Regions from separate parts of the Thermosynechococcus sp. HY596 genome, predicted to be linked through region 1. Evidence: riboswitches for the same ligand, from Rfam matches in the RefSeq annotation. Region 1 holds a riboswitch; the other holds the start of a gene.
The links. A riboswitch is a leader RNA that binds a small molecule or an ion and turns the genes downstream of it on or off. The one in region 1 is predicted to bind cobalamin.
Positions count from the first base shown of each region.

Region 2: linked by a shared signal. The riboswitch ahead of QYC28_RS09050 (sirohydrochlorin chelatase) and the one ahead of metE (5-methyltetrahydropteroyltriglutamate--homocysteine S-methyltransferase) in region 1 are both predicted to bind cobalamin.

Region 1 covers NZ_CP130346.1:910,725-926,925, reverse strand. The annotation lists gene QYC28_RS04700 (polyribonucleotide nucleotidyltransferase) at 1-1,368, opposite strand, end outside; gene QYC28_RS04695 (hypothetical protein) at 1,439-2,464, opposite strand; gene QYC28_RS04690 (hypothetical protein) at 2,666-3,055, shown strand; gene menA (2-carboxy-1,4-naphthoquinone phytyltransferase) at 3,089-3,985, shown strand; gene QYC28_RS04680 (DUF5340 domain-containing protein) at 3,973-4,239, opposite strand; gene QYC28_RS04675 (GNAT family N-acetyltransferase) at 4,284-4,790, opposite strand; gene QYC28_RS04670 (NAD(P)H-dependent oxidoreductase) at 4,962-5,618, opposite strand; gene QYC28_RS13255 (hypothetical protein) at 5,895-6,512, shown strand; partial or broken gene QYC28_RS13250 (nitroreductase family protein) at 6,595-6,813, opposite strand; gene QYC28_RS04655 (His/Gly/Thr/Pro-type tRNA ligase C-terminal domain-containing protein) at 6,942-7,178, opposite strand; gene metE (5-methyltetrahydropteroyltriglutamate--homocysteine S-methyltransferase) at 7,348-9,600, opposite strand; cobalamin riboswitch at 9,891-10,036, opposite strand; gene QYC28_RS04645 (SufE family protein) at 10,188-10,631, shown strand; gene QYC28_RS04640 (glycosyltransferase) at 10,749-11,531, opposite strand; gene thrS (threonine--tRNA ligase) at 11,549-13,363, opposite strand; partial or broken gene QYC28_RS04630 (response regulator) at 13,612-14,151, shown strand; gene recR (recombination mediator RecR) at 14,318-14,926, opposite strand; gene prfC (peptide chain release factor 3) at 14,934-16,201, opposite strand, start outside.
Region 2 covers NZ_CP130346.1:1,821,339-1,837,539, reverse strand. The annotation lists gene asnB (asparagine synthase (glutamine-hydrolyzing)) at 1-1,646, shown strand, start outside; gene QYC28_RS09085 (EpsG family protein) at 1,718-2,722, shown strand; gene QYC28_RS09080 (glycosyltransferase family 4 protein) at 2,724-3,878, shown strand; gene tviB (Vi polysaccharide biosynthesis UDP-N-acetylglucosamine C-6 dehydrogenase TviB) at 3,948-5,225, shown strand; gene QYC28_RS09070 (NAD-dependent epimerase) at 5,253-6,269, shown strand; gene QYC28_RS09065 (polysaccharide biosynthesis tyrosine autokinase) at 6,287-8,635, shown strand; gene QYC28_RS09060 (hypothetical protein) at 8,640-9,083, opposite strand; gene QYC28_RS09055 (2-isopropylmalate synthase) at 9,064-10,698, opposite strand; gene QYC28_RS09050 (sirohydrochlorin chelatase) at 10,772-11,794, opposite strand; cobalamin riboswitch at 11,827-11,968, opposite strand; gene QYC28_RS09045 (peptide ligase PGM1-related protein) at 12,004-13,530, opposite strand; gene QYC28_RS09040 (hypothetical protein) at 13,661-14,077, opposite strand; gene QYC28_RS09035 (SUMF1/EgtB/PvdO family nonheme iron enzyme) at 14,240-15,352, opposite strand; gene egtC (ergothioneine biosynthesis protein EgtC) at 15,360-16,121, opposite strand.

The DNA of each region.
Region 1 (16,201 bases):
GGTGGAACCACAAACGGATCCCATGGAGGTAGAACCATCGGAAGAGAGCACCTCCGACACGACGCGAATCACATAGGGAAACTCCTCTTTGGGAGGAATGACCGGTTCGAGGGCACGCTCGGCGAGGGCACCATGGCCAATTTCCCGCCGCCCGGGCGATCGCAGGGGTTTGACTTCACCCACAGAGTAGGGGGGAAAGTTGTAGTGGTGCAGATAACGTTTGCTGTCCTCGGGATGCAGATCATCAAGGGCTTGGGCATCAGCAGGAGAACCGAGGGTGGTTACAGACATCACCTGCGTCAAGCCGCGATTAAAGAGGGCACTACCATGAACCCGCTCTGGCAGAACCCCCACCTCACACCAAATGGGGCGCACTTCATCGAGACGGCGGCCATCCACTCGCACCCCTTCTTCAATAATCTGCTGCCGCATGAGTTTTTTCGTCACGGCCTTAAAGAGGGTAGGCAGGGCTTTGGGGTTTTCCGCTGCCGCCACAGCCACTGGGTGATCTTCGGGCAGAGCCGCAATGTCTTGGGCGATCGCCCCTTGCACCTCATCGAGGGCAGCATCGCGAACATTTTTGTCCTTTTCAAAGCGTTTGAGAATGGCTTTGACCGGTTCAACGGCGCGATCGTAGATGAAGTTTTCCAAGGTGGGGTCGATCGCCGGCGGTTCCACTTTGACGATATCAAGACCCAGTTCCTTGAGGAGATGCCGCTGCGCTTGAATCAGGTCTTGGATGACCTCATAGCCAAAGTCAATGGCTTCAATCATGTCGGCTTCGGGCAGCTCATTGGCACCGGCTTCCACCATCACCACGCCATCGGGAGACCCGGCCACGACCAGATCTAAGCCACCGCGCTCAATTTCTTTGTAGGTGGGGTTGATAATAAACTCATCCCCCACAAGGCCCACCCGCACTGCTGCCATTGGACCATTAAAGGGAATTTGCGCTAAGAGGACAGCGATCGAGGCTCCCGTTACCGCCAATACATCGGGGGGAACATTTTCATCCAAGGAAACCGTCGTGGCTACTACTTGCAGATCATCGCGCAACCATTGGGGAAAGAGGGGGCGCAGCGGCCGGTCAATCAGGCGACCAATAAGAATCGCTTTTTCGGGGGGACGACCCTCACGCCGTAAAAAACCGCCGGGAATCCGCCCAGCGGCATAGAGGCGCTCTTCGTAATCCACCACAAGGGGTAAAAAATCAATGCCTTCGCGAGCAGCGGCACGATTTGCCGTCACTAGGACAGCTGTTTCCCCCGAACTAATGAGAATGGAACCGGCCGCTTGGGGGGCAAATTTTTGCAATACTACCTTAATATCCCGTCCATCTAGGGGGATAATCTTTTCTAGACCCTTCATTGGCGTTCTATTTTGTCCTTCTTCCTATTCCTTTCTCTCTACTAGGATAGCCGCTTCTGCCACTCATCCGCTAAAGTTCAAGGATTAGCCGTGTGCCCCCAAGGACGGCAAGACTGGGGGTGGCTGTCCAGCTTTGGGTTAATAAAATTTGTATCAGTTCTGCCGATCGCCGGCTGCTGGGGCTGTCCTGTAACCCCAAATAGAAACTGGCAGAGTGGTGGCTATCTTGACCGAGCACTTTCAGCAGATCATCGGCGTAGTGAATGGCTTTTTCCATCTGGGTTTGCAAGTTAGTCCATAAATCCACATTGCGGAGGTTGCTCAGGGTTTCGGCCACCACATCTTGACGGTGTTGAATTAGGATGGTTCGCGGCTGTAGCTCTGGCGGCAAATCCGCAAAGAAAATGGCCGGGCCATAGCCAATGAGATGCACCATCTCCATCCATTTCGTTTGCGGCAGCAGCAATTGCCGCACAATGTGACAGGCAAGGGCAGTAATAATTAACCCTTGACTATGGGCGACAAGGTACAATTCGGCTCCCGCCTGTAACCCCTTGACGATTTCATAGGCCAACCGCAGGGTGGGACGCGGCGCACCGGCTGGAAAGGCACCGTAGAGATACTGGGCAAAATCCCCCCAACCTAATTTTTGTAGGAACGATAGGTCAAGGAGTTTCGTTAAGTCAGCGGTGCTGTTGATATCGAGGGGGCGCTGTTGCAGTTGGCTCGGTTGGGCGATCGCCAGAATATCCGCATCATCGGTCAGATCTTGAGTCACCAGTTGGCCAAGAAGTTTAGCATACTCATAGCGGCGATCCTTGCTGGGGTCTGGGGCTGGGGTCTGGGGCCAAAAACGATAGAGTTCTGCCTTACCGAGGAAACTTTCCAAAAGATCTGCTTGGAAACCATGGGTCTGATTGTGAATGCCGCGAACTTCTAAAGGATAAGCCGCTGTGAGTTCGGCAAGGCGGTTCAAATCCCGCCGTTGCTTGGCGCGATCGCTCCCTATCCCATTCACATGGAGTAAACGCCGCCGTAGGGGGACGCTCAGGGGGTTGTCGGGCAAAATAATCGTACCGTCTAGGGGAGAGGTCATAGGGAATTTGGAAAGTCTAATGAGAGAATTTGGTGAAACTCAATAAAAGGCGGCTAAATTGTGATCATCGTCACAGTCATTCTATCGGGGGATGAGTCATACTAAATAGTGACTCAGTACTATCCGAGTCATCAACAGGGAACACACAACGAGCCGACAGACTGTAAGTAAGTTTGTCGGTTTTTTTTTGGAATTTCAGTCATGCCCCACAAAAAGATCACGCTTCGTTTAGATGCTGAACTCTATGGCCAACTCCAACGCTGGCAAGTGCAGCAGGGATGCGGTTCCCTTAGTGAGGCAATTCGTAAAATTTTGCAACAATCTCTTCAGCCGACGGAGATGGCCTGTCCCACGGTTTTGCAGCGCCTGAGTACCCTAGAACAGCAAGTGGCCGCCCTTGAACGCCAACTGTGCCCGCCTCAACCCACTATCGAAACGCTGACGATCGCGGAGCTAGAGCGACTGACTCGCCCACAACTGGTGGCCTTAGCGCGGGACTTGGGCATCTATAGCTATAAGCTGAATAATCCAGCGTTGCGGCAAGCCATTTGGGCAGCGAAACAAGCGATCGATGGGCACAAGCGGCAATGATATGCTGACGAAGGTGACTCAAGTGTAGGTGAGATGGCTAGTCCGTCAGAATCGATGGATCGCTCCCGTTTGTGGTGGGCGGCGATTAAGCTTCCCATGTACAGTGTGGCTGTGATGCCGATTTGGCTGGGCACAGCGGTGGCGATCGCCGAAACGGGAAGGGTGCATTGGTGGCCGTTTGGTTTGTTTCTAACAGCAGCCGTACTCATTTTGGTCTGGCTGAATCTCAGTAATGATGTCTTTGATGCCGAAACGGGGATCGATCGCCACAAGTACCATTCGGTCGTCAATCTCACGGGCAAAAAGCAACTCATCTTCTGGCTGAGCAACCTCTGCTTACTTTTGGGGCTACTGGGGATTGTGGCCATTAGTTGGCTCCAACAGGATGCAACGGTTTTAGGGTTGGTATTACTCTGCTGCGCCCTAGGCTATAGTTACCAAGGTCCACCCTTTCGTTTGGGCTATTTGGGTTTGGGAGAGCCAATTTGTTTTATCTGCTTTGGGCCGCTGGCGATCGCTGCTGCCTACTATAGCCAAGGGCAAACCTTTAGCCCTAGTATTTGGCCAGTGGCTATCCTCAATGGTCTGACGACAACACTGATTCTCTTTTGCTCCCACTTTCACCAAGTGGCCGATGATCTAGCCGCTGGCAAACGTTCGCCGGTCGTGCGCCTAGGGACGGCTCGCAGTGCTCAACTGGTCTATGGCGCCTGTGGCGTCTTTTATGCTCTCTTAGTGGCCGCTGTCCTCTGGGGAATGCTGCCGTGGCCAACACTGCTGGCTTTGAGTTCACTGCCTTGGGCGATTTATTTGTGCCAGCGGATGGCGCAATTTCACAGTGTCCCTGAGCAGATGAAGAACTCGAAATTTATTGCGGTGCAACTGCACTTTTGGAGTAGCTTGCTCTTGGGATTGGGTTACTTGCTCTGAGCTGGGGGGCGATCGCGATTCAGCGACCATTGGTACTCCACACTGCCACCCCTCAATTGCCATTCCTCCTCAAACTGCTTTTGTAGCCGCAGGGCTTTGCGTAGATGAATAGCAGCGCTATGGAGTTGCTGGTAACCACTGGAGTGGGGAGGGAGGGCGGGCAACGAGACCTGTTCCAAAATTTGCAGCACTAGCTCGTAATGGATGTGGGCAGGAACAGGAATCTCATCTGAGGGGGCAGAAGAAAGAGTCACCAAGGCAGACACCTCCAAGGAACGACTATCTAGATTTCAGCTTTCTAGCGGCGGCGGGGACGGCGATAGGTCAACCGCTCGGAGCGATCGCGCTCGTAGGCAATCAGCCGGCCATAGATTTCGTGCTTGGTTAAGTTTAACGAAAAAAAGACATGCCGCCGCGGATTGCCAAAACCCTTACGGGTAAAAAACTTTACTGCGGGCGTGTTGGCCGGATCGGTATCCACCAGCATAAATCGCGCCCCCTCCTCAATCATCCGCTCGATGAGCTTATCCACCAGCTTATCGGCAATGCCCCGCCGCTGATAGTGGGGATGCACCCCCAGCCAGTTAATGTAGCCATACACCCATGGGGCTTTGCTAATAATGGTGCCCAAGATGAACCCGACCACCTGAGAATCCGCCTCGGCCACCAGACAGTATTCGGGATCGGTGTTATAGAAACCAATGACCTCCCACTCATCCCAGATGCGATAGAGCGAGGGATACAGATCACTGGTGAAGAGTTCCTCGCCAAGGTGAAACACGGGGGCAATGTCATCAATGCCCATCTCGCGAATAATGATGTTAGTGGGTTCAGAGCGCTCTTCTTCTTTGGCGGGAACGATTTCTAAATCAACTAAATTGTGGTCAATGGGATCATCGGTGTGCAAAGACATACAAAGGCGAGTACCGAGCTATTTCTAGCTTAGCCTATGTCCAGCGGGGTCAATTCGTGAACCTTAGCGCACTTCCACGACTGCCTCTAGGGGATAGCGTACCTTGGGCAAAGTCGCATAGTTGTCATCGGCCGCTCGATAGCCCGCTGCACATAGAACGACGGCATGATAACCTTGGGTAGATAGACCGAGAAGGCGATCATATTCTTGGGGCAAGAAACCCTCCATCGGGCAGGTGTCAATGCCCAGCAGCGCCGCCGTCACCATAAACTGACCCAAAGCAATATAGACTTGGCGGGTTGACCATTCATCAACATTGAGGGGGTAGGGGGGTGAGTGCAAAAAGCCCTTGACCAAGTCCCCATACTTTTGCAGATTTTCCACTGCGGTTTGGTGGACTTCCGCTTGCCGTGCAAGGTAGCGATCAACGTCCGTAGCATTGAGATTGGTTTTAATGGCAAATACCACTAAGTGGGAGGCATCCACCACCTGTCGTTGATTCCAAGTGTGGGGGAGCAGGGCTTGGCGTAGCTCAGGCGTCTCAATGACGTAAAACTTCCACGGTTGCAGGCCAAAGGAAGAAGGAGCCAGTACCAGACTTTGTAGAAGTGTTTGCCACAGATCCGCAGGAATTTTGCGATTGGGGTCAAATTTCTTCGTGGCGTAGCGCCATTGCAGTTGTTGCAAAACCGTTGTTGGTGAAATCGGTGCTTCAGTCATTCTGTTCCCTAGAGAATTGATTAGAGCGATTACCCGAAGGGTACGCTACGCGATCGCGAAAACCACTCGCCGCTCATTTTGACAAACCATGAGGGTAAGGTCAACCTCTCTCCTGTGTTGAGGGCAATTCTGTCATCAAATTTATTGCGTAAAATATTGGGTACGCCTCACCGCCATCACCGGCTAGAGGAGAATCCCCAGAATGTCACGCATTTATGACAACATAGAGCAATCTTTATTGCCAGAGCTGCAAGACCGCTTACAGGAAGCCTACCGATGAAAAAGAAGCATTTTTCCAGCTTTACTTACGCTGAAGCTTTCAAGTACCTAGGTATTCAAGAAATCATTCCTTGGAAGCTGTCTGTGACACCAATCGCCCCCAGTGAGTTTTTTGAGGAAAACCTGCGGCAAATTTCTGAAGTCTTTGATCTACGCAGCAGCGAGGAATCAAAAAAACTCTTAATTGATGTCATTTGCCAAGAGTCCCTACGGCAGTTTAAGCACTTGAAAATTTGGAAGTCAGCCCCCCTATCCGATGAGCAAACCACTGGGTATGTGGACTATTTGGTGGCAGAACGCAAGGCCTATTTAGAAGCGCCATTTGTTTGCATTGTCGAGGCCAAGAGGGATGATTTTGAGCAGGGACTTGCGCAGTGCTTGCCAGAGATGAAAGCCTGCCAATACAACAACAAAGAAATTGATCGAAATTTGGATATTTATGGTATTGTAACCAATGGAGAAGGGTGGCAATTCTACAAATTAACGCTGGCAGGAGCGGTGTACGGCTCTGAGCTATATGCCATTGGCAATCTCCCCCAAGTCCTAGGCATTTTGTCCTTTGTTTTTCAGGAGTGTGAACAGAATTTATTAGCCCTATCCCAAGGTCAACCCTAAGGTTGTTGTCATTTGCACTCCCTAGTTTTGGAAATGTGACCCGCGGTTGAGTCAGCTTGCCGTGCAAGGTAGCGATCAGATTCCAAGTGTGGGGGAGCAGGGCTTGGCGTAGCTCAGGCGTCTCAATGACGTAAAACTTCCACGGTTGCAGGCCAAAGGAAGAAGGAGCCAGTACCAGACTTTGTAGAAGTGTTTGCCACAGATCCGCAGGAATTTTGCGATTGGGGTCAAATTTCTTCGTGGCGTAGCGCCATTGCAGTTGTTGCAAAACCGTTGTTGGTGAAATCGGTGCTTCAGTCATTCTGTTCCCTAGAGAATTGATTAGAGCGATTACCCGAAGGGTACGCTACGCGATCGCGAAAACCACTCGCCGCTCATTTTGACAAACTATTAAAGGCGAGGTCAACTGCCCTGTAGATCAATTGCCCACTATTGCCACTGAATATCGGCATCCATCGCAGTCATGGCAGAGGTGAGTTTTTCAACCAGTTCCTTAACAGGGAAAGCGCTGACATCTTTTGCTGCACGGGTGCGGATACTTACGGTCTCGCTTTCGACTTCCTTGGCACCGATAATGCCCATCACAGGAATTTTCTGGGTTTCAGCATTGCGGATTTGTTGACCTAGCGATCGCCCGTACGATTCACACTCATGCGGATGTCCCATCAGCCGAGGTCAGGTGCCCCTACCAATCATGGAGCAGGTCTTTAGGCATGGCGCAGCCTTCTTACAAGCATTGCCCCGCCAATGGCAGGAATGGAAACGCAGTTTTGAGTGGTGGAAAAATCCTGCGATTTTAAGGGGGCAACGGTGCGCTGGCAGCAACAACAGATCCTCAGTTGGTAAGACGAGCCCCTCGCAATTGCTGGGCGGCTGCCACCATGTTTTTCAGTGAGGGAATCACTTCCTCCCAGCGACGGGTTTTCAGACCGCAGTCTGGGTTAACCCAAATCTGGTCACTGGGTAGATGGGCGATCGCAGTCTCCAGCTGCTGAACCATCTGCTCAACAGTGGGAACTGCCGGACTATGAACATCATAAACACCATTGCCCACCTGCTGTTGATAGCCGGCATCAGTAATTTCAAACAGCGTTTCATTGTTACTGCGGCTATTTTCAATGGACAACACATCTGCATCTAGGCGCTCGATATGTTGAATAATGTCGCCAAACTCCGAATAGCACATGTGGGTATGAATTTGGGTTTCTGGCTTAGCCACACCAGCCGCCAACCGAAACGCATCGACGGCCCAAGCCAAGTACTCCTGCCAACGTTCCGGCTTGAGGGGTAATCCTTCCCGTAAAGCGGGTTCATCAATCTGGATAATCTTTGCCCCAGCAGCTTCTAAATCGGCCACTTCATCCCGTAGAGCCAGGGCAATCTGCATCGCCTGTTCGCTCCGCGGAATATCGGTGCGGGTAAAGGACCAGTTAATCATGGTCACAGGGCCCGTCAGCATGCCCTTGACGATTTTCTGGGTCAACGATTGCGCCACCTTAAACTCTCGCACCGTCATTGGCTCGGTTCGCGCTACATCCCCATAAATAATGGGTGGACGCACACAGCGACTGCCATAGCTTTGCACCCAGCCGTGTTCGGTAAAGGCAAAACCAGTGAGCTTCTGGCCAAAGAATTCCACCATGTCGGTGCGTTCAAATTCGCCATGCACCAATACATCCAAGCCAATTTCTTCCTGCAATCGAATGCATTTGGCAATTTCAGCATCAATTGCTGCTTGGTACTCCGCAAGGGTGATTTCTCCGCGCTTGAGCTTCACCCGCAATTGCCGCACTTCTGGGGTTTGCGGAAAAGAACCAATGGTAGTTGTCGGAAAGAGCGGTAAGGTGGGCTGCAGTTGGCGGCGTTGTTCATAGGGCATAGCCCGTTTCAGATCGTTGACGGTTAAATTGCGCAACCGCTGTTGTACCACTGGATTCACAGGCCTAAATTCCTTAAAGGCCTGCCACTGGGCTTCAATCTCTGCTAATTGGGGGTGCTGGGCAAGGGCTTTGGGACTCTCCTGCAGCGTCTGGGCCAATAGCACCACCTCATCCAACTTTTGTTCGGCAAAACTCAACACCCGCCGCAATGGCTCTGGTAACTTCACTTCTCGTGCTGCATCGTAGGGGACGAATTGTAAAGAGGCTGAGGGGTGCAACCGGATATTGGTTGTGATACCCTGAATCGCTGCTAAGGTTGACACAACAAGTTCTGGGCAAATTTTCCAAATGTTTCGGGCATCCACAATACCCACCCCCAGCTGTTTATCCCTTGGGAAACTAAACTGCTGCAATAATGCCAAGTTCTGCCCACGGGTAAAATCTAGACTAATGCCGGCTACGGGCAACGTCACCACCCAAGGATAGGCAGCGCCGAGATCATCAAAGTAGGTCACTAGGTAAATCGGCAAACCAACTTGACAAAGCGCATCAAATGTTGATTCATACAATTCCCTGAAGTTGTTGGTGTCCCCAAAAACCAAGGCAGGTTCGTGGATTTGTACCTCAACCACCCCTAGGTTCTTCAATTCAGCCAACAGGATAAGATAGCGCTCCACTAGGCAAGACAACGCTTCCTCTAGATTCATCTGCAGCCGACTCAGCCGTAGCAGGGTTAAAGGCCCTAGCACCATGGGAACGGCGCGATCGCCCAAGACCTTTTGGGCGCGACCGATGATCCCCAGAAAATCACTAAAGTCTGCTGCCTGAAGAGGCTGACTCATTTCGGGAACCAAGTAGTGATAGTTGGTGTCAAACCATTTGGTCATCTCAAGGGCTGGAATTCCCTCTCGACCGCGAGCCATTGCAAAGTATTGCTCCAACCCTGTAAAGGCTTGATACCGCTGTGGGATGAGGCCGAGGCGGACACTCCAGTCGAGAACGGGATCGTAAAAACTGGTATCGCCAACGCCAATGCGATCAATGCCAGCCTGCAGTTGCGTTTGCCAATTTGCCAATTCAATATCTTGAACCGTTTGTAGTAAATTTTCTTGATTGGATTTACCATTCCAAAAGGCTTCCAATGCCTTTTTCAGCTCGCGATTTTTACCAATACGGGGGTAGCCTAGCGTTGCAGTCTGAATGGTCATTGTTATGGTACCCTGAGTTTTGACAGTTCTCTCAATAGACAATGAAAGCTGGCTGTTTTCAGTCCAACAAGCAGTGCACTTCCAGTATCATCAGCAGAACCTAGCGTGGGTCACTGCAAGAGGAGCCCTTGTCTAGGTGCTTGTAGGTACTTGAAAATCTCCAAAATCACTTGTGCTACAGTAACGGCAGGAACCTTGCCAGAAAAGGGCGGTAGGGGGGGTCTTTACCTAGGCAAATTAATGAAAATTGAAGCATGAAGAACATCATCTGTACCTCGCAGATGTTGGCATAACGACATTCACAACTCGGCGGGCATTCTGACTGAGAGAGTAGTGCCTCTCATCACAGCTGCGGGACAGCGGCAGATTTGCACTGCACTTTCCCCCTTGCGTCTGATGGCTGATCCCCACCAGAACCGAGTAAGTACATTAAAGGCTAACACAAGTTACGAGTTAAGGGTAAGAGCACGGCGGTCTATTGGCATGAAAAGCTGCCCCTAGGTTGACTGCTGCCGTTATTGTGCAACTGCTGAGGGTAAAATCAGAAATGGTTATCATTTTTCTCAGCAGCGTTCTTCTAAGTCAATATGCCCTCTGCCTGCCAGCCTTTACCGGCTTCCCTCGATCGCATTGTTCAGCGGTTCCAACAGATCTCAGATCCAAAGCGGCGCTATGAATACTTGCTGAGCTTTGCAAAGCGCCTGCCGCCATTTCCTGAGGAGCAGAAGGTCGCCGCCAACCGCGTGCCCGGCTGTGTCTCCCAAGTGTACGTGAAAGCCTCTTTAGAGCAGGGCAAGGTGATTTTTCAGGGGGATTCTGACGCTCAGGTAACGAAGGGATTGGTGGGGCTATTGGTCGAAGGGTTGAGTGGGTTGACACCCGCAGAAATCCTGCAGTTAAAACCTGACTTTATTCAGCAAACCGGACTAAATGTCAGCTTAACCCCCTCGCGAGCCAATGGCTTTTACAACATTTTTCGAACGATGAAAGCCCTAGCGTATCACTTGGCCGAGACTTCGTGTCACACTTAAAGCCTCAGCTGATGGGACTACAGCAGCAAAAGCTGGACTGGTTGCTAGAGAACACCTTTACGAAGGAGGATAATCCCTTAGTTGTAGGATGACGCAGCAATCCACACAACGGGGACATTAAGCTTCGTTTAAGGATTTAACACTTCTGCTTGTACCCCATATTAGAGAAGGTATGTACTTAGGAATAACAACTCGAATAAATAAAGCACAAATAAGAATTAATATTTGTAAAAGCAAGTTTTTTCCAGTTTCTACCTGTAAACGGAAGACATCACATACAACTGATAATTTATCAGTTGATGAAATACCGCCAAGCATAAATTCTCCGGCAATAAAATCGCATCCGTGAAACTTACAGCCATTTTGAATAGCAGTTTTGATAAAGAAGTAGTCTGCGCCAACTGGAAATCTATAGGAATAGTATCCTAGTTGCCTATGAAGATCGGTTTTAATTAGAGTACCAACAGCATGGGAAGATATGTAGGCTCCGGCTGAAAACAAATACGGTCTTCCTCTATTAGGGCGCCTTAATCGTTTACCTAACCACACATGTGCTGATAGTATATCTGCTTTCGTAGAGCAAGTAGCTTTTCTAAACAACTCTATTGCATTCTGTTCTAGTAAATCTCCAGCACCTAAAACAAGATAATAATCTCCACTTGCAATTTTAAGCGATTTATTGATCGCATGATATAAACTAAAATCTGGTTCTGAGATAATTTTTATATTTAAGCCCTTTGTAGACTGAATAATACTAATGGTACTATCAGTTGAAGCACCATCTCCAATAATCCATTCAAAGTTTTTATCCGTTTGACCTTGAAGGCTTTTAATGGTTCGAGTAATCGTATCTTCGACATTGAGAGTTGCCGTAATAATTGATATAAAAGGATAGGTCATAATGAGTTAACCTCTAGCTACTGCCACTGAACCTCGGCATCCATTGCATTCATTGCCGATGTCAGTTTCTCGATCAGTTGTTTAACCGGCAAGGCGCCGACATCGCCTGCAGCACGGGTGCGAATACTCACAGTCTCGCTTTCGACTTCCTTGGCACCCACAATGCCCATCACGGGAATTTTCTGGGTTTCAGCATTGCGGATTTGTTTACCTAGGCGATCGCCACTGCGATCCACGCTCACGCGCACACCCTGCTCTCGCAGTTGAGCGGCCACACGTTCGGCATAGGGGCGTTGCTCATCCCCCACGGGCAACAGGCGCACTTGCTCTGGTGCCAGCCAGAAGGGGAAATCCCCTGCATACTCCTCAATGAGAATGCCAATGAGCCGCTCCAGCGAGCCAAAGGGGGCACGGTGAATCATCACTGGTCGGCGGCGGGTATTGTCCTCAGCAACGTATTCCAAATCAAAGCGCTCAGGCAAATTGTAGTCCACCTGAACCGTTCCCAACTGCCACTCACGACCGAGAGCATCCTCAAAGATAAAGTCTAGTTTCGGCCCATAGAAGGCGGCCTCCCCAATCCCCAAGAAATGCTCCATGCCCAACTGTTCTACCGCTCGCTGAATTGCTGACTCCGCCTTTGACCAAGCCTCGTCGGAGCCAATGTACTTATCGGATTTGGGATCGCGGAAGCTCAACCGTGCCTTGAACTTATTCAGACGCAGACAGCGGAAGACCGAGAGAATGAGGTCAACCACATTCAAAAACTCGACATCCAACTGCTCTGGGGTGACAAAGAGGTGGGAGTCATCAACGGTAAAGCCCCGCACCCGTGTCAAGCCTCCCAATTCTCCCGACTGCTCATAGCGATAGACGGTACCAAATTCCGCCAGCCGCAGGGGTAAGTCGCGATAGGAGCGCAGCTCACTTTTGTAGATTTGAATGTGGAAGGGACAGTTCATGGGCTTGAGAACAAAACCCTGCTCGTGGGCAGCAGCCTCAGCATCTTCAGCCATCAGAGGAAACATATCCTCTTTGTACTTTTGCCAGTGGCCGGAGGTCTTAAATAGATCCACACGGGCAATGTGCGGACTCACCACCGGTAGATATCCCCGCTTCATTTGCTCTTTTCTGAGAAATTCCTCGAGGGTTGAGCGTAGAATCGTTCCCTTAGGAGTCCACAGGGGTAGCCCTGGTCCTACAGGATCAGCAAAGATAAAGAGACCCAGCTCTTTGCCCAGTTTGCGGTGGTCGCGGCGCAGGGCTTCTTCCTTGCGGCGTTTATACTCCGCCAGTTGCTCAGGGGTTTCCCAAGCAGTGCCATAAATGCGCTGCAGTTGGGCTTTGGTTTCATCGCCGCGCCAGTAGGCCCCAGCAACACTTTCGAGGGCGATCGCCTTGGGGTTAATCTCACCGGTGTTTTCCACATGGGGGCCGGCGCACAGATCCCACCACTCATCGCCGAGGTGGTAAATCGTAATTGGCTCTTCGAGGTCTTGGAGAATTTCTAGCTTATAGGGTTCTCCCAGTTCGCGGATACGCCGCTCAGCTTCCTCACGGGTTACTTCCTCACGGATCACTGGTAACTTGCGTTTAATGATCTTGACCATCTCCTTCTCAATGAGCTTCAGGTCTTTTTCGCTGAAGGGTTCGGGGTGGTCAAAATCGTAATAAAACCCATTCTCAATCCAAGGACCAATTGTAACCTGCGCCTTGGGAAACAGCTTCTGGACTGCCATGGCCAGAATGTGGGCACTGGTGTGGCGAATCCGCTTCAGCTGCTCCGACTCACTGGTTTTGGGGAGGTGGATAGGGGCAGCAGACTCTGGCATAGGGTGTGACGTATCGAACAAATCTTTGGTAGGGGTGAGACTTCTATTGTGACATTCTCCTGCCCTCAAGGGTGGGTCTTTGACCCCAAATTTTTGGGTTCAGGGACGCTTTGCGGCAGTGTAAGGCGAGTGGTCAACTCCAAAAGACAGGGCTATGCTAAGGTTGGAATCACGTGGTGGTCATGCCACTGCCGCCCTCTATTCACAATCTCTTCTATAGGAATCTTGTATAGGAATGGAGTGTTTCCGTGACTAGCCGCAAAGTCCTTGTCATTGACGACAGTAAAGTAATCCGGATGCGGGTCCGTGAAATGTTGCCAGAGGGCGACTATGAGATTCTTGAGGCCAAGGATGGCCGTGAGGGGCTGCAACTCATTGAGCAGTCTGAGCCGACGTTGATCATGCTGGATTTTCTGCTGCCGAAGGTGAGCGGCTGGGAAGTCTATCAAGAATTGGAGAAAAATGATCTCCTTGGCGCTATCCCCCTCGTAATTATGTCAGGGCGCAAGGAAGAGGTCACCGAAAAGCTCCAAGAACCCTTTGAGTGGTTTGAGTTCATTGAGAAACCCTTTGAAAAAGAACAACTCGAAGCAGCGATTCAAGAGGCCTTTCGCAAAGCTCGTAAGCCCAGACCCGTCAAAGCAGCAGCACCTGCGGAAGTAGCGGCTCCCGTTGCTGTGGATCTCACCCCCATCTATGACAAACTGGCCGCCCTTGAAGGTGCCATTCAAGCTTTGCAGGCGCAATCTGTCAAAGCAAATGACTTTGCTCAACTCCAAGCAACGGTTGCTCAACTGCAACAGCAACTAGCGGCAACAGCTAGTGGTGGGGATGACAATCGCCTCGCCGCTTTGGAAGCGGAAGACCAGCGGTTACACCACGAAGTCGAGCAATTGAAGCGAGCCATCCACCAAATTGTGACGGCATTGCGGCGATTGCAAGGGGGGCACTAAGCTACTGCCACTCAATTTCCCGGCGACCGGCAAGGGCACGGGCAAGGGTCATTTCATCGGCATAGTCAAGATCACCGCCCACCGGTAGGCCAAAGGCAATGCGAGTCACCTTCACAAAAGGCCGCAGCAGCTGCCCCACATAGAGAGTGGTCGTTTCCCCTTCAATACTGGGGTTGATGGCCAAAATCACTTCTTTGACCTGTGCTTGGCTGGCGCGCTGAATCAGAGGTTGAATGTGCAGGTGTTCGGGGGTGATGCCCTCTAGCGGAGAAATGAGTCCCCCCAAGACATGGTACTTGCCGTGGTACTCACGGGTTTTTTCAATGGCAATGACATCGCGGGAGTCCGCCACAACACAAATGGTGTGATCGTCCCGCTGGGGGGAGGCGCAGATGTCGCACACGGGTTCCGCAGAGAGGTGGAAACAAACGGAGCAGAGTCCCACCTGCTGTTTGGCGTCAAGGAGGGCTTGAGCCAAGGCTTGGATATCGGCTTCGGGACGTTTGATCAGATGGAGGGCAAGACGTTGGGCGGTTTTTGGGCCAATACCCGGCAGGCGTTGCAACTGCTCAATGAGGCGAGCAAGGGGACGGGTATAGACACTACTCATGGGTCAGCTAGGCAGGCACAGCAGCGGCAAGGGGGGCGATCGCGCTCAGGCGCAGTTTGGGATGATCTGCCATTGTCTGTTGCAGATTCCACTCATTCTTAAAGAGCAGCACCGGCCGTCCCCAACTGTCTTTGACGGTGACAGCATTAAAGATGCGGCCAATGGCTGCGAGGGCTTCCCAACCATCCAGTACCCAGCGCGCAACGGTATAGGGGAGAGGGTCAAGACGAGTTTCCACACCGTATTCGTTTAATAGGCGAAACTGCACCACTTCAAATTGCAGTTGGCCAACTGCCGCCAGAATCGGTTCTCGTTTCGATTCATCGGTAGAGTACATGATTTGCACGGCACCCTCTTCCCGTAGCTCATTCACCCCTTTTTGGAAGGATTTGAACTTGGAGGGGTTGGGGTTGCGCAGATAGGCAAAGAGTTCTGGGGAAAAACAGGGAATGCCTTCATATTCCAATTTGGGGCCGACATAGAGGGTGTCGCCAATGGCAAACATGCCTGGATTATTCAGGCCAATCACATCGCCCGCATAGGCCGTTTCAAGGGATTCGCGACCTTGGGCAAAGAGTTTTTGGGGGCGAGAAAGGCGGATAGTTTTGCCGGTGCGAGCATGGTTGACGGTCATGTCCTTTTCAAATTTGCCGCTACAGACCCGCACAAAGGCGACGCGATCGCGATGTTTCGGATCCATATTGGCCTGCAGCTTAAACACAAAGCCAGTGAAATGCTCCTGCGTCGGATCAATCGCCCCGCGATCGCTCTTGTAGGCCATGGGTGGCAACGCATAGGTCAAAAAGTGCTCTAGAAACAGGCGCACGCCAAAGTTGGTCATGGCACTGCCAAAGAAGACAGGAGTCATTTTCCCCTGATGCACCAGATCAAGATCTAGCTCCGCCCCCACGCCATCGAGCAGTTCTAGTTCATCCTTGAGTTGGTTGTATTCCAAGCGATAGGACTCAATGTAGGGATCAATGGCAGGATCCCCAAGGGCAATGACCGTTTCAGCCGCAGCACGGCTACCGTGGGTGGTGCGCTCAAAGAAGTGAAAATTCTGCCGCAGGCGATCATAGACGCCGCGAAAGCGATCGCCCATCCCCAGCGGCCAGTTCACAGGATAGGGAATCAGCCCCAGCTCCTGTTCAATTTCATCAATCAGTTCAAGGGGTTCCCGCCCCGGCCGATCCAGCTTGTTGATGAATGTAAAAATCGGCAGACCCCGCAGTTGGCATACCTCAAAGAGCTTGCGGGTTTGGGGTTCTAAACCCT
Region 2 (16,201 bases), 910 kb from region 1:
CCGAGACACTACTGGCGGCTTTTAGCCATTGGGGCGTGACCACAGCCCTAGAAAAGCTAGTTGGCATGTTTGCCCTTGCCCTTTGGGATCGCAAGACTCGTACATTAACCCTAGCTAGGGATCGCATAGGTGAAAAGCCCCTCTACTACGGTTGGGTCAATGGAGCCTTGGTTTTTGCCTCAGAACTCAAAGCGATTCGGGCTTACCCAGCCTTTGCTAACTTGATTAATCGCGATGCCTTAGCGCTGTATTTCCGCTATAGCTGGATTCCGACTCCCTACAGCATCTATGAACATATCTGGAAGTTACCAGCAGGTACCTATCTCCAGTGGTCTGCTGAATCTCTCAGACCCAACATTCAAGGGACACCTCAAGCTTACTGGTCACTGCAAACCGTTATTGAAAAAGGGCTGACTCACACCTTTCAGGGGACAGAAGCAGATGCCGCTACTGAATTAGAGTATCTCCTGCGGCAGAGTTTGCAAGGGCAACTGTTGGCAGATGTTCCCCTAGGGGCTTTTCTATCGGGGGGAGTAGATTCTTCAACCGTTGTAGCCTTAATGCAAAGCCTTTCTTCCCAGCCCGTTAAAACATTTAGCATTGGCTTCTATGAAGATGCCTATAACGAAGCCCAATATGCTAAAGCAGTTGCCCAACACTTGGGTACCGATCACACTGAATATTACCTTACAGGTCAAGAGGCGCGGGATGTCATTCCCAAACTTACCCACCTTTACGACGAACCCTTTGCTGATTCCTCTCAAATCCCTACCCATCTTGTGCCAATGATTGCGCGCCAAGAGGTGACAGTTGCTTTGTCCGGTGATGGAGGGGATGAACTATTTGGCGGATACGTACGGTACCTTTTGACCCCTGCAATTTGGGGAAAAATAGAACGCTTGCCGAAACCAGTGCGCCGCACCCTTGCATCTTTGCTGAAAAAACTATCCCCTAGACAATGGGATCAGCTTTTTGGGGGACTCAGTATCTTTCTGCCTCAGAATTTAAGATATACAACCATAGGGGATAAAATCGCTAAGCTGGCTAAGCTCTGTGAAATGACCTCTGACAAAGAAGTCTATCTTTCTTTTCTATCACTGATTGATTTACCTTCTCAGTTCGTCCTTAATAGTCAAGAACCATTATTAATCCAAGAAAAGCTTGACCAACTGAGCCATCAACTGCCTTTTGAATCCTATATGATGGCACTTGATTTGCTGACCTATCTCCCCGATGACATTCTTGTCAAGGTCGATCGCGCCGCCATGGGAGTGAGTCTTGAGACCCGTATTCCTTTTCTAGATCATCGAATTGTTGAGTTTGCTTGGACACTCCCCCTTGACATGAAAATCAGACAGCAGCAGGGCAAGCAGGTACTCCGTAAACTTTTGTATCGCTATGTCCCCCCAACTTTGATTGAACGCCCTAAAATGGGGTTTGTCATTCCCCTAGCTCAGTGGTTGCGTTCTGAACTGCGAGATTGGGGAGCAACTTTATTGAACCCAACCCGTCTTCAGCAGGAGGGCTACCTACACCCTGACCTTGTTTGGCAATACTGGCAGGAGCATCAAACAGGAAAACGCAACTGGGCAGGACAACTATGGGAAGTATTAATGTTTCAGTCATGGTTAGAGCGCTGTTTCTGAATATCTAGCCCTAGCATATGTTTCCCTATTTCTTTGTTTTCTTACTCACGCTAACACCATCGGTTATAGAAATGCCGAAGTGGTATTGGGTATTTCTTTTTAGTATTTATGTCGCTTTTATTGGTCTGAGATTTGAAGTTGGTGGAGACTGGTTGGCGTATATAGATATATTAGAAGCTTCTAGATATCAGCCATGGGTAGGCTTTGAAGCTCTACTTGGTGACCCTGCCTATCACTGGATTAATAAGATTGCTGCTGCTCTTAATCAGGAAATTTATTTTGTAAACTTATGTGTTGCAGTGATTTACACAAGCTGTTTATTTGCTTTTTGTCAAAAACTGAAAAATCCTTACTTGGGTTTAACAGTTGCTTTCCCATACTTAACGACTGTTGTAGCAATGGGCTATACTCGCCAAGCAGGAGCGATCGCTTTAGAGCTACTAGCGTTAATGGCATTAGAATCCAATAAAAAAATAAATTCAATTCTGTTTTTTATTTTGGCATTACTGTTTCATAAGACAGCAATATTTCTAATATTAGTGCCGATATTAATATTTTTATTTGACGCACTAAAAACAGGAAAAATAATTTATATATTAGTTATATCAGTATTATTATTGATAGCTCTATCTGGTGCAATTGCGATTACTAGCATCAGCGATAGATTTTTAGTTCACTATATCGGAGCAGGGATGTCATCTTCAGGTGCTTTAATTCGACTATCCATGAATCTCTTACCTGCAACTATTTTTTTAATCGAATACTATACAGGGCATAATTTCTTTAGAACTTCTTCAAAAGTTTATCTTGCTTTATCTTGGCTAGTTATTTTTTCTTTTGCACTCTTGCTAACAGGTTCTTCAACTGCTGCCGATCGCCTTGCGCTGTACCTAATACCTATTCAGATCTATGTTCTAGGAAATCTGCCCTACCTCTTTCTCACTCAAAGCCGAGAAATATTTTATCGATGGATGCTTCTAGTACTTGGTTACAGTTTTTTAGTATTATGGGTATGGCTGCAATTTGCTGATCATGCTTTCGCGTGGTTACCCTATCGCATGTATCCTTTTATTTAAGATGGCAATCAAAGATCACTATGGAATACCCAAGCTAGATGGGTTGTCATTGATATTGCTTTGCAACAATGCTCAGATGTTAATTAATTTCAGAAGAGATTTGATTTTAGAATTAATTCATACAGGTGCTGAGGTTCATTGTTTAGCTCCAGATTATACAGAAGCAGAAATTTCAAAATTAAATGAAATAGGTGCCATATGTCATCATTTTTACCTTGTTCGTAATGGCATGAATCCTTGTCAAGAAATTAAATCTCTCTTCTCTATTATTAAAACAATAAAAAAAATTAATGCTGATAGTCTCTTGGCTATTAGCTCGAAGCCAATTATTTGGGGATTACTAGCCTCGAGATTTGTTGGTATAAAATTCCGCTCTGCATTATTCACGGGCTTAGGTTATGCATTTACTCCTGACCATCAATTAAAATCAAAAAAATTGAAGATTATTCTCATTTTTTTATACAGGATATGCTTACCTATTGCGGATAAAATTATCTTTCAAAATAAAGATGATTGTCATGAAATTACTCAAGCATGTGACCTAAATCCTTGTAAAACTTTAATCATTAAAGGGACAGGCGTTAATCTTCAAGAATGGTCGTATTGCGAGCCTTTTTCTCGTCCATTAACATTTACTTTAGTTGCAAGATTACTCATTGAAAAAGGAGTATTAGAGTTTTTAGAGGCATCTAAATACTTAAAAGCTCTGTATCCTCAAGTTCGATTTTGGTTAATTGGTGGACTAGATAGCAATCCGGGGAGCTTATCTGAAGCACAAATTAAGGAATTTACAGAGCTTGGTATAGTTGAGTGGTTTAGCTTTGCTAATGTCAAAGAGTATCTACCCAGTACTAGTGTGTTTGTCTTACCTTCCTACCGTGAGGGTGTTCCCCGCAGTACGCAAGAAGCAATGGCTATGGGTCGACCAGTGATTACTACGGACGTGCCAGGCTGCCGTGAAACGGTTATTGACGGCTATAATGGTTACCTTATTCCGCCTCGGGATGTGAATGCTTTGATAACTGCAATGCGGAAATTTATTGAACAACCTAGTTTGATTCCTTCAATGGGGTATCATAGCTATCAAATGGCTTTGGACTTATTTGATGTCAAAAAGATTAATGCTCAATACCTCAAATTGCTCAGTTCATGTTAGTTTTATTAGGATATTGCAACTCTTTTCAAAAAAGTGAAAGATGCCGAAATTAGCGAAGGTGAGTGCATGATGCTTAATTTTTCTGATACTTTTAAGATTGCTGTGATTGGCTTAGGTTATGTTGGTCTTCCTTTGGCCGTTGAATTTGGCAAGAAGTACTATACTATTGGTTATGATGTTAATAGCCAACGTATCGCTGAACTTAAGCAGGGATATGACAGAACAGGAGAAGTCAGTGACACTGATTTGCAAGCGTGTTCCTTGCTAATGTACACAACCGATCTCGAAGATTTAAGAAAATGTAATATTTTTATTATTTCTGTCCCCACTCCAATAGATTATTACAAAGTTCCAGATCTTGAACCTTTAAGAAAAGCTTCCAAGAGTGTTGGTCAGATTTTATCACCTCAGTCTATAGTTATCTATGAATCTACTGTTTATCCGGGTGTAACAGAAGAAGTTTGTGTTCCCATCCTTGAGCAGGAATCCAAACTAAAATTTAATCAAGATTTTTTTGTTGGTTATAGCCCTGAACGAATAAATCCGGGGGATCATAACCATCGTTTAACCACAATTAAAAAAGTTACCTCTGGTTCAACACCTGAAGTTGCTGATTTAGTTGATCGCCTATATGCATCAATTATTCCAGCGGGAACACACAAGGCAAGCTCGATTAGAGTGGCCGAAGCGGCAAAAGTAATTGAAAATATTCAACGAGACATTAATATTGCTTTTGTGAATGAGCTATCTATTATTTTTCACCTATTGGGCATTGATACAGAAGAAGTGTTAGCTGCTGCAAGCACAAAATGGAATTTCTTGCCCTTTCGTCCGGGATTGGTCGGTGGCCACTGTATTGGCGTTGATCCCTACTATCTAACTTACAAAGCAGCAGCTTGCAATTATCACCCTGAACTGATTCTGGCTGGTCGCCGTATCAACGATAACATGGGCTTTTATGTAGCAGCGCAATTTCTGAAGTTACTCGTCAAAAAGGGAATTGACTTACCTAATGCTCGTGTACTTGTTATGGGACTAACCTTTAAGGAAAATTGCCCCGATTTACGCAACACACGTGTCGTTGACATTATCAAAGAACTGCAAAGTTATGGCCTAGAGGTTGATATTTACGATCCTTGGGTAGATCCCCAACAGGCCAAGAGAGAATATGGAATTTCCCTTATTGAAGAGTTATCTCATCAGTGGGACGGAATCATTATTGCTGTTGCCCACCAGCAGTTTCATGAAATGGGTAGTACTGGCATTCGTGCTCTCTTGAAAACACCGGGAGTTCTTTATGATGTGAAGTGGGTATTATCGAAGGAAGATGTGGACGGCCGCCTTTAGCTACTTTTTGTCATTTGAGGAATCAAGATGGATATTTTGGTGACGGGTGTTGCTGGGTTTATTGGCAATGCAGTAGCACTGGAACTACTTAAGCGGGGCGATCGCGTGATTGGTCTCGATAATCTCAACAACTACTACGATGTCAACCTCAAGAAAGCTCGCCTTGAACGCCTCAACCCCTTCACGGCAAGTGAGCAATTTGTATTTAGAAAAATCGACCTTGTAGATCGCGCAGAGTTGAACCAACTCTTTACAGACTTTGCCCCGCAACGGGTCATCCACTTAGCAGCGCAAGCGGGTGTACGCTACTCGATTGAGAATCCCTTGGCCTATATTGACAGTAATATTGTAGGTTTTATCCACATTTTGGAAGCCTGTCGCTACCATCAGGTAGAGCATCTCGTCTATGCCAGCACCTCAAGCGTCTATGGTGCCAATAAAAAACTACCCTTTTCTGTTCACGATAATGTTGATCACCCCTTGAGTCTCTATGCGGCCACCAAGAAAGCCAATGAACTGATGGCACATACCTACAGCTACCTCTATGACCTACCCACTACTGGACTGCGCTTTTTTACCGTCTATGGCCCATGGGGGCGCCCCGACATGGCACTCTTTAAGTTTACGAAAGCCATTTTGAATAATGAACCGTTGCCTGTCTTTAACTATGGTAAGCATCGCCGCGACTTTACTTACATTGATGACATTGTCGAGGGGATTCTACGGGTGCTGGATCGACCTGCCACACCCAACCCTTCATGGAGTGGCGAAAATCCTGATCCGGCCACTAGTCTCGCACCTTGGCGTGTTTACAACATTGGTGCCCACCGCCCCGTCGAACTCCTACGGTATATTGAACTTTTAGAAACCTATCTTGGGAAGAAAGCGCAGTTAAATCTTCTGCCTCTGCAACCGGGCGATGTCCCCGATACCTACGCGGATGTGCTCGAACTTAGGGCAGACACAGGCTACGAACCCACAACTCCTGTTGAGATAGGCGTACAGCAATTTGTCCACTGGTATCGTGAGTACTATGGTATCTAACGAGTTGAGTTTGCCCTATGTCGAGTGAAAATAACCATCTGTCGTTGCCCTCTGAAGCCTCTCGGCCAAGTTTGTGGCAGCCGCAGCCAATTGATAAGGTGACCATTGATCAAGTACTTCGCGGGCTGAAGCGGCGTTCAGCAGTTGGCATCTTGGCAGGTGCGCTAGTCTCAATTGGCTTTTTGGGATACTCTTACCTCTTTTTGAGAAGCTATCGACACTCTGTGTTGGTGCAGGTTGAACCTATCCAATCCTCAGGCGCTCGGCCAGGAACAACTTTAGAGTCAGTCCATCGGCTTGCTCTAATATCCCTGCCCATTTTGTCAGGTGAAACAAGAGGTGATGTGGCAACTTTAGTTCAAGTCCTCAATAGCGACATTGTTTTGCGTCCAATTTATGAGAAATTTTTAGTAGAAAATCCTGATCTAGATCCAAAACAATATTCGTATCAATCTTTTATTGGATCCTTGAAAATCCAGCGAGCGAAACTAACCTCAGGTAATAGGCTACCAGATCAGTCAAGTCAAAAGATTATAGAAATCCAATTTTCTGCAAGAGAAAAAGAAAAGATAGAATCACTCCTAGGAATCCTTGTTGAAGAATTAAAAAGATTTAGTGAAGAAGAAAAGCAGAACCAAATAGCGGATAATCTGCGCTATGTTAACCAAGAAATTCAGAAGACCCTGAGTCAAATTGACGATCTAGAGGATCAACTTAACCAATTTCGCTTTCAGAATCGGGTAGTACGACCTGACCTAGTTGCTTCCCAGTTTACCTCTGCAACCTCTGGCAGGAGCGATCTTGAAACTTATCTTAGCCTTTTGGATAATTTGATCTCTGCAAGAAATGAAAATAGAGTAAAACTGGAGTCGGCTCAGGCAACGTTTAACTCCCTCGAAACACAGTTAAGGCTGTCTCCTACTGAGGCACTTGCTGCCGCCAATCTAGCTGCTTCTCAAAACTATCAGGAGTTGCTAACAAAATTAACAGAAGCAGAAACTAGGCTGGCTGGGGAGCAGGCCAAGCTGAATGAAAACTCACCGACGGTGCAAGCGCTACAGGAAGAAAAGCGACTACTGCTAGAGCAGGCCAGACAGCAAGCTCGACAGATTACGATTAGAAATCAGGATCAAGTTCGTCAACCCGAAACGCTGATTGGTTATCAAAGTGCCGTTTCTGGGTCTCTAATCGAGAAGTACATAGGGACCAGAATTGAGCTTGAAGCGCTGCGGAGGGCGGATGCTGAATTAAGCAACCAAATTCAGACCACCGAGGCAGAGATATCGCGAGTAATACGCCTTGCCAATCCTTACCGCAAGATTGAACAACGTTTTGCAGCAGCACAGGAATCTCTAAGGTTATTACTGCAAACTCGACAGTCCCTCCAGCTGCAGATTGCGCAACGGGACTTCACATGGCGAGTCCTCTCAGATATTGACAACAAGGAAGAATATCAAGTAACCCAGCGTTTATCAGTGGCACTGGTGATAGCCTTAATGCTGGGGGGAGTGTCTGGGCTGCTTTTGGCCCTAATCCTCGATTGGTTGGATGATCGCTTTCTGGAAGTGGAGCAAATTCGCCAACAAACCCCCTTACCGATTCTTGGCGAGATTCCTCTGACGAAGACATTTGATCAATTGGCCTTTAGTCGCCTAGAAACACCGTTGACGCTCTGGGGATTGCAGCACCGTTTGCCGAGTGCCACACCTGCTTTTAGGGAAAGTTTTTACTTCCTGTTGACGCAGCTAGAGTCGTTGGGATTGCCCCGCTCTTTGGCAATAACGGGTACAGTGGGCAAAGAAGGACAAACGACCCTTGCGATTTACCTTGCGGTTGCAGCAGCGGCGATGGGAAAACGGGTCTTACTGGTGGATGCCAATTTGCGTCAGCCCAGCATTCATCAAGGACTTGGCATTCCCAATGTCGCAGGCCTAGGGGAGTTGTTGCAAGGGGAAATGCCTTTTCCCCACTGGTTCAGTCTTTTAGCAAATCGTGCGGAAAGACTCTGGGTACTGACGGCGGGTCAGGTTCAGCAAGAGCCGATGATACTGCTGAGTTCTGCGCGGTGGTTTGATTTCTTGGAGGGCGCTAAGGATACCTTTGACTGCGTGATTCTGGATGTGCCGCCGATTTTGGCTGCTGCGGAGGCGCATCGGGTTCTGGCAGCGGTGGAGCGGGCCCTCTTGGTTGTGCGCTTAAAGAAAACGCGACGCGAAGCCTTTGCTCAGGCCCTGCAGGCTTGCGATCTGAGCTTACAGCAAAAGCTGCTTGGGATTGTCGTCAATGGTGTAGCTGTCAACCACCGAGATTTCAGAGGTTATCAGAACAGTGCTGCTGAGTCAGCGGTGGCACCCCTCTCTATCTAAGGTTTCACATCTCCCTTTCGGGGGACAAAATAGCCATTAAAACAGGCCCAAAGAGTAGGGCATGGGCAGCTAAGGTGAGGCCTGTCCAAAGCAGGGGAAACCAGCGCCAAACTCCTGCTTCTAGGGGCGGAAACAGGGCATAGGCTAGCCCGATGAGTGTCGGCGGTAAAATGATGAGCAAAATAGCTAACACAAGGGCAACAACGGTGACCTGAGAAGAGGGGCGGTGGAGCGATCGCCAGCCTGTACCTGTCCACTGCCAGCGAAAAGCGATCGCCCCATCTTCAAGGCGAGCCGTTTGGCGCTCAGGATCAAGGGTAAAAATGTGGCGGCAAAAGTTACAGGCATGGGTTTCCATGAGCACCATGGGGACAATTTGGCCATGGCGGCAAATAGGGCAGGGGTAGATGCCATGGCGCTCAAGGGGCTTAGGGAGTGGTTCCACCATGAACCTCAGCGGTCTGGGGGTGGAGGCGTTGTTGCTGGAGCCCGCGATAGAGACGATTGAGGGCATTCATATAGGCATGAGCCGAAGCAACAATAATATCCGTATTGGCGGCATGGCCCGAGTAAATGCGATCCCCGTGTTGCAGGCGAATGGTCACCTCGCCGATGGCATCAATTCCCGCAGTCACTGACTGCACGGAATACTCAATGAGGCGATTGGGAATTTGCACCACGCGGTTAATGGCACGATAGACGGCATCCACAGGGCCTGTGCCAATGGCGGCATCTGTCAGCTCCTCACCACTGGGCAGACGGATGGTTACGGTGGCGGTGGGGCGGGCGCGATCGCCACAGGAGACCTGCACAAATTCCAGCTGGTAGCCTTGAACATCAATGGCTTGGGTTTCATCTTTAACAATAGCTTCCAAATCCCAGTCGGTGATTTCTTTTTTCTTATCGGCCAGATCCTTGAAGCGCAAAAACGCCTTGTTGAGTTCCGTTTCACTGAGTTCAAAGCCCAGCTCGCGCAGGCGGGTGGCAAAGGCATTGCGACCAGAGAGTTTGCCCAAAACAATTTGATTGTCGGCTAGGCCAATGAGCTGGGCGTCCATGATTTCATAGGTTTGCTTGTGCTTGAGGACGCCATCTTGGTGAATGCCTGATTGGTGAGCAAAAGCGTTGGCACCGACGATCGCCTTATTGGGCTGAATCAGCATGCCCGTTAGATTTGAAACCAAGCGGGAGGTTTTGTAAATTTCGCGGGTGTTGATATTGGTCAGGGGTGCTTCTGATTCAGGGGGACGGCCAAGGAAGGGGTTAAAATACTGCCGCCGCACATAGAGAGCCATCACCAATTCCTCAAGGGCAGCATTGCCGGCGCGCTCCCCAATGCCGTTAACCGTACACTCCAGTTGCCGTGCCCCATTTTTCACAGCCTCAAGGAAGTTGGCAACGGCCAAGCCTAGGTCGTTGTGACCATGGACTGAAATGACGGCACGATCAATATTCGGCACGTTTTCCTTGATGCCTTTGATCAGGGCACCAAATTCGGCGGGGGTGGTGTACCCCACGGTGTCGGGAATGTTAATTGTTGTGGCACCGGCGTCAATCACCCGCTCCAAAACTTGATAGAGAAACTCAGGATCCGAACGCCCGGCATCCTCAGGGGAAAACTCAACATCATCCACAAAGGACTTGGCATAGGCCACCATTTCGGGGGCAATTTCCAGTACCTCAGCGCGGGTTTTCTTCAGTTTGTACTCTAGGTGAATGTCCGAGGTGGCAATGAAAGTGTGAATGCGGGGATAGTAGGCGGGTTTGAGGGCTTTTGCGGCGGCTTCAATATCTTGGCGGGTGGCACGAGCCAAGCCACAGATCACAGGCCCCGTTTCGGTGCCCACGGTTTCAGCAATCCGCTGTACGGCTTCAAAGTCGCCGGGACTGGCAAAGGGAAAGCCTGCTTCAATAATATCCACCCCCAGTCGGGCCAGTTGACGGGCGATCGTGAGTTTTTCATCCACATTCAGCGAGGCACCCGGCGACTGTTCACCGTCCCGCAGGGTGGTATCAAAAATCAACACCCGATCAACGGTCTGGGGAGGATATTTAATGCGCATAGACAAGCCCCATTCAAGCTTGAGAAAGAGTAGCAATTATTTCTACTCTAACATTTTCGCTGGGAAGCAATGTCTAGGGAACTTGCCAAATGCGTTGGTGATAACTGGGCAAGTGATCCAAGTCCACGGTTGATCCATGGTGAGGGTGATGCCCCCCGTGATCATGGCTGTGGGAGGGGTGCTCATGATCCTGATGATGGTGGTGATGATGGCTATGGCCTGCCACCAAGCGGAATTTGCAGGCTTCACAGTTCATGGCCACCTGCCCCGTATGGGTTTCAATTTCCCGCTGCCGCGTGAGATAAAATAGTTGCGGATGCAGGCCAATTTCCGGTAGGTTCACGTATTCAACACTGGGATAGGCAGCTTGGGCTTCTGCGGTAAGGGTATAGATTTTCTTGACTAATGCCCCTGTAAACATGAAGTGGGGCAAAACAATCACGCGGCGGGGCTGGTAAAGATTCGCCCGCCCAAATCCTTCGGGTAGGCGGGGATGGGTAATGCCAATAAAGCAGACCTCAACGGTTTTGTAGCCACTGCCTTCCCAGAGCATGCGGGCTAGCTTAAAGACATCGCCATTGGCATCGGGATCACTGGAGCCGCGTCCCACCACTAGGAGAACGGTTTCTTCGCGGCCAATGCCTTGGGGATTAAATTCTGGGGTGTCCAAGCGTTCAAGGCGCGATCGCCACAGGGTTAAAATTTCGGGGGCAATGCCATAGTGGCGGCCATAGTGATAGCGCAATTGCGGAAACGCCCGCCGTGCCCAATCCAACTCATTGGTGACATCAAACTTATTGTGGCGAGCAGCAAAGAGTAAAACTGGCAGCACTGACAAGTCTGTATGGCCTGCGGCAGCACACTGGCTGAGCACTTCAAAAATCGAGGGTTCCGTTAACTCCAGAAAACAGGGAAAAACAGGCCGGCAGGGATCCAGTTGATAATAGGCTTGGGCAAAGTCCAAAAATGCTTGGCGACCTTCCGGATCGCGCGTCCCATGACCGACGAGTAAAAGCGGTCGAGATTGGGGGAGAGGGGGTAAATCGAGGCTAAAACCGAGGGGATTGAGAATGGAATCGTTGAGCGTAACAACCACGTTGAAACTCCATGCCCGTGCGACGCAGGCAAACAGAGTGAACCACAGCAAGTAGGCATTCTGGCTGAGGGGGGTTCCCCATCACAGCTGCGGCACAGCACCAGACTTGCACTGGATTTTCCCTACAGGCTGCTCTTCACAGTGAACGTTGCCAATTGTAACGAGATTCTCAGACCCCTGTCTATGCGGGGGGTGGGCACATTAGGGACTTATAGCGCCGCAGCATCGAGAACGCCAATGGTTTGGTTGTAGATGGCTTGGGCTTCTTCGGGGGTGTTGCCAATACTGACGAGACCCAGCTTACCAAATTCCGAGAGTGCCCCCATGAGGTGAAAGACAGTGCCCGTTTCGGTGCTGGAATCAAAGTGGAGATGGTAGCGGGCAATCATATCTAAGAGATCATTGGGCAAAAGACCCCGATAGTGGGGTTGGCAGAGGTTATCGGAGGCAATGTAATACTTGGGACGGCGGTGCTTGCTGTAAAACAGTCCAGAGTCTAGCTCATAGTGGCCATCGGTGAGGAATTTTAAGGTCATAAAGGGGTGCGTAGTACCACCCTTGCGCAAGTTAATTTCAATGGCGTAAAGCTCCCACCCTGCTGTTGTCTGGGTGGCAACAACGTCCACACCAAAACAGCCGATCACCCCCTGCTGTGCCAAGTACGTCCCTACCTTTTGCCCCAATTCTTGGAGTTGTTGGCGATAGTCGGCATGGGCGGGAAATTCACAGCCAATGAAAATTTGACCTGTGGGGGCATTGAGTAATTGCTCATGGGTGGAGACGATTTCAACACTGCCTTTGGGGGTAATGCAGCCTTGGACACTGGGCGATCGCTTGACAGCACCTTCCACAAAGGCTTCGACAATGCCACCCAGATCCATAAATCGCTGCCGATAGGAGAGCCAAGTTTCATTAGGCGCCTGAAAGACCATCTCCTCTAGGCTATTTTCAATCCGTTGTAGATGATCGGGGGTGTGTGGGCTGCCAAGGGGGCGCAGTGGGCGCAGATCAAGAAGAGCATTGCCTTCTCCGGAAAAAGCCTCATTGAGTTTCACCACTACCCGTTGCAGTTCAGGAGATTTCTCTTGGAGGTGAGCGATCGCGCGCACCAGTTCCGGTACCCCCTGCAAAAAACCGCTGCCCATCGGATGGGGAATGCCTGCGGCCGCAAAAAGTTCCCGACTGCCCGCCTTGGTTCCCCAGTAGAGGAGGTCGGGATCCGTCGAGTAGAGGGGAATACCTAAGCGTACCGCCAGTTCCCGCTCCAAAGGGGTGGAGTTAAAACACACCATGTAGGCTTGGTTGGGACGCAGGGCTTGACGAATACGCTCCAAAAGGCGAGGCCGCTCTAAAATTTTCGCAGTCAAGGGTTTATCGGAGCGATCGTAGGTGGCCAGCAGCAGCAGGCGATCGCGGGCATGGGAACTGGGTACGCCGGGGAGTAAATCCAGATAATAGTCAATAATGCTGGGGTGCAGCGGCTGGGACGTCACGTAGATCATGCGGGTACGCGGATTCCGCAACTGGATCAGCGTATAGAGTTGCCGCTCCTCGTAGTGGGTGTAGCCGGTGATCTTGGCCAGCTCCGGTTGGGGAAAGCTCAGGGAAGGCACCACCACAATATCGCGCTCAATACCGCCGGGACCCTTGGGCAGTTCAGGAATAAACGTTTCTGTCCCGTCCCAGCACTCCAAGAGTTGCGTTTGCAGTTGGCGGAATTCCTCAGCAATTGACATCAAAACGCCCCTATGCCCTTGTCCCTAGTTTAGGGAGTTTGAGTCGCACTCATCGCTTGGGGGTCATCTTGTTCAAACTTTCTTTACTGAGGAACGGTGCTTCGTTTGCTCAGCTTCAATAGCCAACAAACTAAGGTTTGCCATCAAGTTCAATGTACCTGACATGCACCTGAGCGGGGCGCAGAACAAAGGGATTTTGCCACTTGCCGGCAGGACTGGGGTACGTTTTTTCGGGATAGGAGAGCAAATCGCTGTAAACGGCGCTTAATTCAATGGGAACACCTGCTGGCACATTAGTCATCTTAAAGGTACATTGACCATCCTGAGCACCAGCGGCAGGACCAGTAGCAAATACCTTGATGGGCGGTAAATTTTGCGGTTTAGCAACAACTCGAATCGCTGAGCAGGCAGCCGGTGCAACATTGCCCATTTGATCGCCAAAAAAAATGCGGCCTTGCAGCGTTGCCGTGGGTAGAGCCAAAGCTCCGCTAGTTTGAGTGAGTGTCCCAGTGAGCAGTAGCAAGGTGGAAAGAGATAAGCGTTTCATGATGTGGCTCACGCTCCAGAGAAGGGGTGATGATTCAATCTTGGCGGAGCCTAGGAAGAATCCCAGTGAAGGCGATCACAAGATGGATGAGAACCGCAGCACAAAACATGAAGCTCACACCACCTGCTGACGCGCGGAGGGGAGAGTGCAGGCTAAACATGTTCAAATTTGGGCATCAGTGTCCCTTGGTGTAGAGATTGTTTCTTGGTGAACGTAGCGCGCTCCAGCAAACACCTCACGGGTGGTGCGGCTATACCAATTGCGAAATGAGGGTCGCTTGAGAATGGGGCGCGTCCAGTGACTACCGCCTTTTAGGACAAAATGCTCGCCATCAAAGTAGGGGGCAGAATACCCCCGGTAGGGATAGCTCTGGAACCCCGGATAGGGGGCAAAGGGACTTTGCGTCCACTCCCAAACGTAGCCCTGATTCAAGAGTCCCTGCTGAGCAGCAATTTCCCATTCCCGTTCACTGGGGAGACGTTTGCCTTGGAAATGGCCATAGGCTTCGGCTTCGTAGAAACTAAGTCCCCACATGGGTAAGTCTAGGTTCTCAGGAATCGGGTAAAACGGTGAGGCAATTTCCTCTGCCTCTCGCCATTCCCAACCACTGCTGGACCACCATTCCCGCCGCTGATAACCACCCGCTTCCACAAAGGTGAGAAATTCCCGCCAGGTCAGCGGTGCCGCATCAATCGTAAAAGGAAGTAGTTCGACACTCTGGACTGGCTGCTCGTTATCAAGGGCTAAGAGGTCTTCACTGCCAATGACATACCCCCCAGCGGGAATTCGTTGGTGATCCTGTGGCAGCGATAGGTTAGGGGGTAATGTGGTCACAATCCCCTGCATCGCCAGCACCATTTGCATCGTTTCACTGTGTTGGGCTTCATGCTGCAAAATCCACCACCAGAGGCGGAGTTCTCGTTGCCACTGCTCGTCGCTAAGGCTGTAGAGGCGATCGCCCGTCTTTTGGCGAATCTCTGCTAAGTAGTCAAGTAGCTGGCCACGCGGCGGTAGATGCTGTCGTTCGGCCTTGGGGCGGCCATCGGCGGCATACCAATAGCGATCGCGATCGCTCACCCCTGAGGATTCTGGCAACAGCCAAAAGGCTTCTGTGTAGCCAATGTGTCCCAAATGCCATCCCACAGGGCTATAGAGGGGATGGGGCTGCGCACAAAGGACGGCCTCGCTCAACTCAGCCACAAGTTGGCGTGTAAATTGCCGCTGGTTCTGAAAGGCTTGCCAAAAAGTTCCCCGATCCAAGGGATTAAAAGGCACTGATATCTCAGAAGGCGTAAATTTCTGGTTCACTCTGCAAACTCATCAACAGCAATTTATTTTCCGGTAAAAGATACCACTCCGTTTGCTGATCTACCGGCTCTGAGGTGAGCTGAATTTTCTCGGCATCCTGACTCCAGTACAGGGTGGGGGGTGGTGTGCCCCGCGCACAGCGGGTGGCGAGAATATAGACGCCATCAGTCAGAATCATGGCGGCACTAACACTGGTACGCGCTGCCTGCGCTAGGGAAAAAACAATTTGCAGTGTTTGCCGCAGTACCATCAACGGTGACAGTTGCGGATTCAACACCAATTCATTGCAGAAGAGGGCAAACAGGTGCTCAGAGTCTGTAGAGCCTTCAACAATGTTGTAACAAATATCCGACAGGCGATCGCGCATAGGGCGGTAGAGGGTTTGGCGAAAGTTCTCGATAAAGCCATTGTGCACCCCCAGCCAGCGTCCCCAGCGAAAGGGCTGCGTATTCGTCATTTGCACGGGTTGACCCGGTGTGGCACTGCGGACATTGGCCAAAAAACAGGCAGATTCAATGTAGCGGCTTAAATGCTCAGTAAAGTTAATATCATGCCACATGGGCATCGTTTGCCGATAAAGAAAGGGGGGCACATCTTGGCGGGCAGCATACCAGCCCACCCCAAAGCCATCGGCATTTAAGAGTCCCGCCGTCATTTCGCGGGGTTGATAACTTTGCACCAACAGGGAATGGGGAGCATCCACCAAGGCATGGGCAAGGGACGTTTTGCGCCCCATATAGGCATAAAGACGGCACATAAATTAACATGTAAGTTTGATAGGAATACCTTACCCCCGATTCTAACTTTCAGCAAAGG